DNA from 3 places in the Paenibacillus sp. FSL M7-1046 genome. Region 2 is predicted to be linked to each of the others. Evidence: riboswitches for the same ligand, from Rfam matches in the RefSeq annotation. Region 2 holds a riboswitch; each other region holds the start of a gene.
The links. A riboswitch is a leader RNA that binds a small molecule or an ion and turns the genes downstream of it on or off. The one in region 2 is predicted to bind cyclic di-AMP.
Positions count from the first base shown of each region.

Region 1: it holds a riboswitch for cyclic di-AMP, as region 2 does, so the genes downstream of both, NYE29_RS07125 (hypothetical protein) here and NYE29_RS25855 (APC family permease) in region 2, are expected to answer to the same signal.
Region 3: it holds a riboswitch for cyclic di-AMP, as region 2 does, so the genes downstream of both, NYE29_RS09525 (C40 family peptidase) here and NYE29_RS25855 (APC family permease) in region 2, are expected to answer to the same signal.

Region 1 covers NZ_JBBOXB010000001.1:1,664,536-1,667,809, forward strand. The annotation lists gene ytxJ (bacillithiol system redox-active protein YtxJ) at 1-127, shown strand, start outside; gene NYE29_RS07115 (glutaredoxin family protein) at 124-366, shown strand; gene NYE29_RS07120 (hypothetical protein) at 563-979, opposite strand; cyclic di-AMP (ydaO/yuaA leader) riboswitch at 1,086-1,274, opposite strand; cyclic di-AMP (ydaO/yuaA leader) riboswitch at 1,695-1,877, shown strand; gene NYE29_RS07125 (hypothetical protein) at 2,002-2,511, shown strand; gene NYE29_RS07130 (hypothetical protein) at 2,540-2,992, shown strand; gene NYE29_RS07135 (hypothetical protein) at 3,070-3,258, opposite strand.
Region 2 covers NZ_JBBOXB010000001.1:5,789,861-5,793,134, reverse strand. The annotation lists gene NYE29_RS25860 (iron-hydroxamate ABC transporter substrate-binding protein) at 1-198, opposite strand, end outside; gene NYE29_RS25855 (APC family permease) at 373-2,190, opposite strand; cyclic di-AMP (ydaO/yuaA leader) riboswitch at 2,316-2,475, opposite strand; gene NYE29_RS25850 (disulfide oxidoreductase) at 2,703-3,134, opposite strand; gene NYE29_RS25845 (DsbA family protein) at 3,134-3,274, opposite strand, start outside.
Region 3 covers NZ_JBBOXB010000001.1:2,208,795-2,212,068, reverse strand. The annotation lists gene NYE29_RS09530 (C40 family peptidase) at 1-342, opposite strand, end outside; cyclic di-AMP (ydaO/yuaA leader) riboswitch at 348-490, opposite strand; gene NYE29_RS09525 (C40 family peptidase) at 876-1,304, opposite strand; cyclic di-AMP (ydaO/yuaA leader) riboswitch at 1,362-1,500, opposite strand; gene NYE29_RS09520 (hypothetical protein) at 1,721-2,551, opposite strand; gene NYE29_RS09515 (M1 family metallopeptidase) at 2,563-3,274, opposite strand, start outside.

The DNA.
Region 1 (3,274 bases), 4.1 Mb from region 2:
TGCCGAAGATTTCGGGATCAAGCATGAATCTCCGCAGATCTTCCTGCTGGAAGACGGCGAAGTCCGCTGGAACACCTCCCATTGGAAAATCACCCGGGACGCCATCAAGGCAGCTGTGAGCCAATGAGCCAGCCGGTAATTGTCTATTCCACCACAGGATGCAGCGACTGCAATCAAGTGAAGCAGTGGCTAACCGAGCAAAAGGTTAGCTTCGAGGTGCGTGATGTTATGACAAGTACAGTGTATCAGGAAGAAGTCGAGAAGCTGGGCTTCATGGGTGTGCCTGTTACTGTGTACGAAGGCCGCGCAGTCAAGGGCTTCAACGTTTCCGAACTTAAGGAGCTTATTGGAGCAACCGCTGAATAATTCATAGCGTGAGGCATATAAATATTTATATTCAAGTGGAAACGGCTTTGCCGTCCTTTTTAAGGACGGTACCGTTTCAGCGAGAAATAGAAGGATAAGTTATCGTGTGAAACATATAAATTCTTATATTTTTGAAAAAGGCATCTCCTTGGACCTCTGTCCAGGAGATGCCTTTTATTTGCCCTTTTATTTGGCCTTATCCTGGATTCGTTGAGACATCCGCCAGAAAAGAGACATTTCCGCTGTGGGAATAGATGACGGAATCCGCTCCAAGTCCTTTATAGACCAGTCTGGGATTCATCGAAGTCGTAATTACGTATATTGGCTTTGTCGTCCAGGTCCGGCACATCTGGATATACCGGCAGCATAAGGTCACACTGCTCTCGAACAGAAATACTCTGCCTACCGGAAAAGAGGGGCGGAACCATGTATTCTGATGATGTGTATCCACCACAAGATTGACCTCGATTCCCAGTTCCTCCAGACGCCGCTTCTCCGCTGCATTGTTGGCGATTCCTGCGATCTTGTAGCCTCTGAACTTTAAGATTTTGATAAAATGCTCCCCCGCTTTAGTCGGAGCGTTAATGAGTACATATTCTTCCGAATTCGCCATATCTTCCTCTCCTCCGGCCTAGGACTTCCATTCATTTGCCCGTACGAACACAGCAAAAAACCACAAAGGAATTCCCTCTGTGGTCCAATTAACGGTCACATTGTGCTCATCCTCTCTAATACGCTTACGAGGTTAGCTGTCGGATTCGGGCAGTGAGAGTCGCCCTACCTGTATCCATGCGAGCATTCTCTCGCACTTTCACAGGATTCACCCCATAACCGGCTCCGACTCTCACATCGGCTGCCGATTGTTGGTTCCCCCGCTTTCCATAACGGAAATTAAGCGGACTGCGTATTCGATTGTGTAGTAAACAGAAGTAATCATACTCTGGCGATCACGGCCTTGTAAACCGCCAAACCTGCCAAAATAATGCATTTAGTAAACCCAATCCAGATCGGGTAGCGCTTACTTAAGCCTCAATCTCATCATTCCTCTTATTTACTCGGCTTATCAACGATTTGCGAAAAAGCATTCAGCGTTGTGATTATATTCACCCGCTGTTGAGCAAATTGCCTTTTGGGCTCTAATCACCCTAAATCAAAAGCAGTCGTATGCACGAGATAAAAAGCTGAAAATCGTTGATAAACACCCTTTTAGCACTTCTTATCGTTTCTTTTGCCATAATCCCCTGAAAATCGGCTCAGAAGAATGTTTTTTTCTTTTTACAAAGCTCATGCGAAAAGGTATGATTCGGTTTGAATCCAATGCATGAAATGCGATATGAACGCTGAATTCCCGCAATGCGGGAAACGGGGGAACCATCAGGCCCGCAGGGCCTTACCTGGAAGATAAGAATCTTTCTTGGGGTGAATCCGAAGGAGACTGTGGTCTCATTAGGTAGGGCGACTCTCACCGTCCGAATCCGACAGCTAACCCCGTAAGCGACTAGAGAGAACCTTGATCCGCCACGTGTTTTCGCCAGGTGTATTTAAGCCTGTACCAAAACCGCAGCAGAGGTCCTCCTCTGCTGCGGTTTTTTGTGCTGAGGCTGCAGCTTATAAATGGGTAGGAGGGAAAACGAAATGAACCAGCGCAGGCTGTCACGTATAGAAGTGTTTGTATTCGATGCCCCCTGGCCATTCCATCATGCCGCGGAGTCATCCGGCAAGTGCCGGTATGGTGTGCTGAAGCTTACGTGCAAGGCTGGGTGCAGCTGGGGAGCGGGGATACTGTCTGCGGAAGGCGATCATTTTGACGTCATTAAATGGAGCAGCTTTCTGAGAAGTATACGCAATCACAGGCTAGAAGAAGCCATAGAAATTGTACAGCAGCTAGGTGCGCAGTGGGAGCCGGGTCAGCAAGAAATCGTGCAAACGGCCCTGCTGGATTTAAAAGCCAAGCTGCAAGGCAAGGTCGTCACGTCACATCTGCAAATGGTCCCCTATTCCCGTACGGCTGGGGCCGGCGGTACGCCCCCCTTCAGACGGATGTACTATAAACCTTCAAGTTCCCTGCTGCATAAAGGCAGCTGGCAGGAACCGGACATAGCCGAGCTAATGGACAGATCCATCACTTATTTCTCCATCTTATAATTTCTTATTCAGGAAGGAACGTGAAGACATGCCAGACCCATTATCCCCGGAATGGACAGCTGCCAGCGAGTTTGCGGAATATGTCCAAAAGAACACCGGAAATATTTATGCACTCACCAGTCTGCTGCTGGGAGAGGGTGCCGTTGCGGAAAAGACTGCGATGAAAACCTTCACTGAGCTTTATACCCGGTACCTTCATGATGATTTCATCCCGCAGCCTTTCTCTCTGGATGCGTACCGGGAGTGCATTCAGCAGTGCTCCCGGGCTGCGGAGGAGTGCAGCCTCTTTGTTTCCAATGGATTAGCCTGGGAGGATCAGATTGTGCAGGTGTTATGGTACGGCATGCTGCTGCCCCTGCCGGCAATCAGCACCATTCTTGAGCAAAGCGTGCCGGTGCTGAAAACCCGGCTGAGACATGTGCGCGAGCAAATGTGCCGGTTGGAAACGTTGCGGCCTGAAGCAAACTTGTTTGTTGTATAGCTTCGTATGGAATATAGCAACTTGTCAAAGCGCATGAAAAAGCCGCAGCATAGTGCTGCGGCCTTTTCTATTTATACTCAGCTCTTGCCCTTGCCGCCTTTTGCGAATCTCCAGGCCGCTGTACAGCAGCCCAGCAAGCCCACTCCGAGCATTAACGTCTGCAGCACACCCAGCAGGGTAGAGCCCTCCGGCTTAAGCATGCTGCTGAGCAGAATCAGCAGAATTGAAGCTGCGAGGATCGCGGGGATTTGATTGTTTTTTTTCAAGATTACCACTCCTTAT
Region 2 (3,274 bases):
CGCAGTTGTTTCCGTTGGCGCTGCCGTTGCTTCAGCAGTAGCCGTAGCCGTAGGTGCAGGTGCAGCGGTAGCTTCCGCTCCAGAATTTGCAGCATTCTCATTATTGCCATTGCCGCAAGCGGACAAGAACAAAGTCATAGCCATACATCCGATCAATGCCAGCTTCATGCTGCCTGATCTCTTATTGTTCGAAAACATTAAATACCCCTCCTGTATTTACAAGCATTAATGGTCAAAGGTGTCCGAGGCCTTCGCCTTACTTTTTAAATGATATTGATTCTCATTATCTCTGTCAACAAAATTATTCGTTCTATAAAAAAAGGTTGCCTCCGCAAGCTACGGAAACAACCTCTGCTAACCATATTTATCTGCCTATTTGTGCAAATGATAGGGCACTGTTGCTACAACTATATCTTTTTGATTCATTAGATAAGAACGAATGAACAGGCTGGTCTGATTATGCAGGATCGCCTGCCACCAATGTTTGGTAATGAACTGTGGAATCAATACGGTAATATGATCTGTAGTAGCGGTCTTCCACTCTACGGTATCGATAAATTTCACCAGTGGGCGGATAATGCTGCGGTAACGGGAACGAAGCACGATCAGGCGTACACCCGGGTTCCATTCCTCCCATTTCTGCTCCATCTTGTGAATTTCCTCTTCATCAAAACCAACGTAGACTGCCACCACATTATCTGTTAACGACTTCGCATAACTGATCGAATGCAGCACAGCGCGTGTCACACCCGCAACAGGAACAACAACGGTACTTCCTTTAATCAACGGTTTATCCGTAGCAGGACATATGCGAAGCTGATCAGCTATATTCATATAATGACGGTGAATGCGGTGGAATACGAACATGACAACCGGCAGGAAGATGAAGGCCATCCACACGCTGGAAAACTTGGTAATGATAAAGATAAGCGTAATCGTCAGGGTAGTCAGCATACCGATTGTATTGACTACAAATTTATTCTGCCAGCCTTTCGGCTTCGTTTTGAACCAGTGCACCATCATGCCAAGCTGCGACAGCGTAAAAGGGATAAATACCCCGACTGCATACAGCGGAATCAGCCCTTCTGTATTTCCGTGGAAAGCAGCTACAAGCACAGCCGATAATACTCCGAGAAAGATAATACCATTAGAGAAGCCCAGACGGTCTCCCCGGACCATGAAGGCATGAGGCAAATATTTATCTTTGGCGAACATGAACGCGAGCAGCGGAAACGCCGAGTAAGCTGTATTCGCCGCCAGGAACAAGATGACAGCCGTTATCCCTTGGATGAAAAAGTACAAACCGCCCCGGCCAAACGTAGATTCGGCAATTTGCGACACGACGGTGGATTTCTCATTAGGAGTAATACCATACCAGTATGCCAGCAGCGTAATGCCGGTGAACATCAATCCGAGGATGCCTCCCATCAGCATCAAGGTTTTGGCGGCGTTTTTTTCCGCTGGAGCTTTGAAGTTCGGAATGGCATTCGATACCGCTTCTACCCCGGTCAGTGCCGAACAACCGGAACTGAAGGCTTTGAGTAATAGGAACAGGCTGACATTGGAAACGGCGGAACCGATTTCCGGGATTTCGGCATGAGCGCCGCCTGTAATATATTTGTACACCCCGGCAATGATGAGTACAAAGATAGAGACCACGAACAGATACACCGGGATGGCAATAAATGAAGCGGACTCCGTCACCCCGCGGAGATTGATAATCGTCAAGATCAGAATGACGGAGACTGCAATAAGGACAGTATGATTATGAAGACTCGGAAAGGCCGATGTGATCGCATCCGTTCCCGCTGAAGCACTAACTGCAACCGTAAGAATGTAATCTACCAATAAAGAGCCGCCAGCCAAGAGGCCGGTAGGAACGCCCAGATTGCTTTTTGCCACGATATACGCTCCGCCGCCTTGCGGATAGGCAAAGATGGTCTGGCGATAGGAAAAAATAAGGATGGCCAGCAGGCCCAATACGGCTAATGCAATCGGCAATGAATACCAGATGGCGGTGAAGCCCGCGGCCACCAGTACAATCAGAATTTGCTCCGTTCCGTAGGCCACAGACGAGAGTGCATCGGAAGACAGAACAGCCAGTGCTTTCACCTTGGATAACTTTTCATGATCGAGTTCGTTCGACTTCATCGGACGCCCGATCAATAGTCGTTTTACCTTGCTTACCATTGTAGTAACAGTTCCTCTCTTTGTTGAGTTGAAACGGTAATACCGCGCGCCGTTTTCATTGGCAGGTTTCATAAATGCAGGCACAAAAATAAGCATACGGAAATGATCCGCATGCTTACGCATGCTCATTATCCCACCCTTGCTTACGAGGTTAGCTGGCGGATTCGGGCTGTGGTAGCCCTACGGTTCCGGTCATACTGACCTGCCTCCGATTCACCCCATTGACGTTGCCGTCAAGTTTGGTTCCCCCGTTTTTCCTTGCGGAAAATTCAGCGCATATTCAACTTCTCACAAGGACTAATAATAGTCTACAATAGCTTTTCAGTAAAGCGGTGAAAAAAATGAAAAAAGAATGAAAAAACATCCAAAAAGCTCAAATCCAAGATCGGGGATAAGTGGATCTTTCATTCTCTTTCATTATCCCAGCGTTCCGTGATTTTTGAGTGTTTTGGATGTTAATTGTGACAGAAATTAAGGAAATATTTTTGCTCTAAATTCTGCTTAGCCTTTTCTTATTCTGCTGGCTCTTCTTGGCGCCCGGTCCAGAGCAAAATTGCGATTAGAGCAAAAGCAATCAACGCAAGCAGAGGTACCGTAATGAACCCTAAAAAGTTCAAATAATCCTCATTGCAGGGTACACCAATTTTGCATGGCAAAATTTTACTGAGTGCAGGAATTTTCTGCTCTGCGTAATGGTACAGGGAGATGCTCCCGCCTATCAGACATAAAGGCAGCACATAAGGAATGATGCGTTTATCTCCCCGGTACGTGGCAATTCCGAGCAGAATCAGCTGAGGATACATAAAGATACGCTGGAACCAGCATAGCCTGCAGGGTTCATAATGCAGCACTTCACTAAGATACAAGCTTCCTGCTACTGCAATTACGGAAACAAACCAGGCCAGATACAGGCAGTGGCGTCTGCAGAAGGTAGAGAATTTCATCATTTGGCATCCGCCGAATCAAGGGCGATTTGCACCTGCGAGTCGATGGCTTCAATATCAAAGGCCTTGTCTACCTTGACTCCATTAACAAATACAGTAGGAGTAGAGGTCACTTTGCTGTCTTCGGCCAGCTTCATATC
Region 3 (3,274 bases), 3.6 Mb from region 2:
GAATTTGCCCTCACCGACATAAACGCCGACATGGGATACACCTTTACCGCTTGTATTATAAAATACAAGATCTCCCGCTCTCAGATCGTCCCGGGAAATGGCAGTACCCATTTGGTATTGGGAACCGGATTGGTGTGGCAGATTGATACCGATCTTATCAAAAACGTACATTGTAAATCCGGAGCAATCAAAGCCGTTGGTCGATACACCGCCGGATACGTATTTACTTCCGATGGCCTTGTCGATGACTTTATCCATTTTGGAATCCGCGAAAGCGCTTCCTGCTCCGATGGTAAGCATAATGGAAAAGCTTAGTACTGCTGCTGCTAGCTTCTTCTTCAAAAGTGAATACCCCTTCCAAATGCCTACGAGGTTAGCTTAAGGGTTCGGTTGAAGGTCCCCTATGACCCCTCTGTGAATAGGAGGTCAATTCACCCAAAATCGGTTCCCCCGTTTCCCTAATGGTTAGGGAACTCGGCACGACTGTTGATTAGGATTAGCTTGTTAACCAATACATGACAAAACCTTTGTAAAACCCGATTGAATAATTACAAAAATGTTACTAAAAACTCACTGCGATAATTGTAACAAAGACTTCGCCACTTGGCAATCACTTAAAACATATTAATGCATAATATTTGCACTTTTTAAGAGTTATTTTTGCTTTTAAGGTCTTATCTTTACGCGCTGAGTAAGCTTTATCTTAGATTTGTTGGGATTTTTAGTAAAAAGGTGTTTCACAGGCCTCAAATACGTGTAAAAGGTAGAATAAGGAAGACAAAAAGGAAAAACCCGGAAATGATTACGGCAATAATCAGTTTCCGGATCTCTATAAGTTACAATTATTTATTGGAGGATGAAATTCCTGAGGGATGTCAATCGTAAGCGATAGCTTTGTAAGCTGTTGTGCTCATTACTCGTTTGGCTCCAACGTAGCGGTTGGCCCAGTAGGATTGACTCATTGAACTGATAGTTACACCACGGGATGAAGAGGATTGGGCGAATTTTCCGTTGCCGACATAAATGCCGACATGGGAGACTCCATTGCCAAGGGTATTGAAGAATACCAGGTCGCCGGAACGGAGGTTATTCCGTGATACGGCGGTTCCAACGCTGAATTGTGCTTTGGAAGTGCGGGGCAAGGTAAGGCCAACATTCTTAAATACATATTTGGTGAATCCAGAACAATCAAAGCCGGCAGTGCTTATGCCTCCGGTTTTATACGTCGTTCCCAGTGTTTTTGTAATAACAGTATCCATTCTGGAGTCGGCGAAAGCGCTCCCTGCTCCAAGCGTGAACACCATCACCAGCCCTAATGCTGCTGCGGTGCATTTCTTCTTAAAATTATGACTTTTCAAAAGATGTACTCCTTCCAAGGCCTGCGAGGTTAGCTTAAGGATTCGGTAGAAGGTTCCCCTATGACCCCTCTAAAGCGAGATCAATTCACCCAAAATATGGTTCCCCCACTTCCCGGTGCCGGGAATTTGGCGTTTTATGCACCGAAACAGTGACGTATCGACAAGGTTAAATGCTTAAAGGCACATTCATTTACTTCAAATTAGTTTCAAAAGATTACAAAGTTGTTACTACTGGTACAGGCATCATTGTACCAGAGGATTTACAGTTTTGCAAATACCCTAAATCACGTTGTAACCAAAAGAAGAGTCCCGCCCTTTATCTGGGGCAGTGACTCTTCTATTATGCCAAGGGACTGGCGTAATTATTGTGGAAATGTTTTGCTGCACCAAAGGTGATACTGCCCCGCTATGCTCCACATTTTGAACAGCGTTGAGGGAAGCGGTGAAAATTGCCGGAACAGCAGTGCGGGCAGGCCTGGACAGAAGAGTGCGGTCACTCCGGAGAGCAGCAGCAGAAGCATTCCGCCAGCGCCGAACAGTGCAGATATACAGGTGGAAGGGAGGATTACCCTCAGGCCAACCAGCAAGGAAGAGAACATGCCTGTTCCTCCGGTGTAGCCAAACTGCATGTACAGCAGCAGAATGCGGATCAGGTAGGAGTACAGGAGCCAGGCCAGAACATAAGGAACCAGTCGCAGCAGCAGGGTATAATCGAGAATACCGCTGAGGAGAAGCCCGTACATTTTGGGGAGAAGCCAATACAGCGGCGCTGCAGCCAGAAGCCATTCCGCTAGACTGAACAACAGTACGGGGAGCCCGTAAAGCTTCATTCCGGGAAAAAAGAACATTCCCCGCTCCCCTTTGCGCTCCTGGTGCAGCTCATGCAGCAGCCCTGCACGGATAAAGGGGGAGCATAGCAGCCGTAGCGCTGAGAGGGCCAGCAGCAGCCAGAGCCAGCGCAGCACCCCGGGGTCTGTGCCCAGTGCAGTCTGTCCTTCGATATAATACAGCAATCTGCCTATTCCGCTGCCGCCGGCGTGTGTATCGGGGTAACGGAGCAGCACCGGGATGAGGGCTGACCTGACGAATCTGTACAGGAAATAGCCCCAAAGCAGCCGATAGATAAAAAGCAGAATCAGAATATAAAATTGCTCTTTCATGCTGTCCCAGCCGCGGGTTATCGATCTTTTCACAATCCTTCACCTCACCAGACAAGAGTTCCGAGCAGGGTTTCAAGCAGCTTCGTTGCACTAAGCGTCCAGCGGGAGAGCGTCTTTCGCTCCAGCTCCGCCAGTCTAAAATTGTTGAGATGCTTACTCTCCAGCAGAATGGAGTGCTCCGGATCAATCTCTGCGGACAAAAGAGGCGCTTTGTAGGCTAGCTGAAAGGTGGTTTCCTTCTCTGTCCCATTCCAAAACTGCTGGACAGTATAGCCATCCAGGAAGGTGAACTTTATAGGGACGTCACCATACTGATTTCCTTTATTGCTGACCGCTACTGAGCTTTCGTAACGGGCATTGTCATCGCCGCCCTCTTTTTTAGGGTCAGAGATTTTAATATGATCAATCGAAAAATCCGGAGAACCGCCGCTGTATACATATTGGTCGAAGTAGGCTTGCCAGGATTTTTTGGTCACCTTCTCCACGATTTTCTGGAAGTCAGCGGTAGAAGGATGCCGGAAGCGGAACTTACGGGTATAGGCCGCCATTATGGTATCCATCGTCTTGGTTCCGACCTGCTGTTCGATATCCTTCAGCACCAGCTTGCCGCGGATGTACACATTTCGGGCATAGGAATCAGCAGGAGTGTATTTCCAAGTTTCCAGGTCAAGCGGCTGGGAGGATGTCACCAGGCTGGCCTGCAGGACATGATTGGATGATACCCCATACTCCTGCTCCATCAGCCTGTCTTCGGCG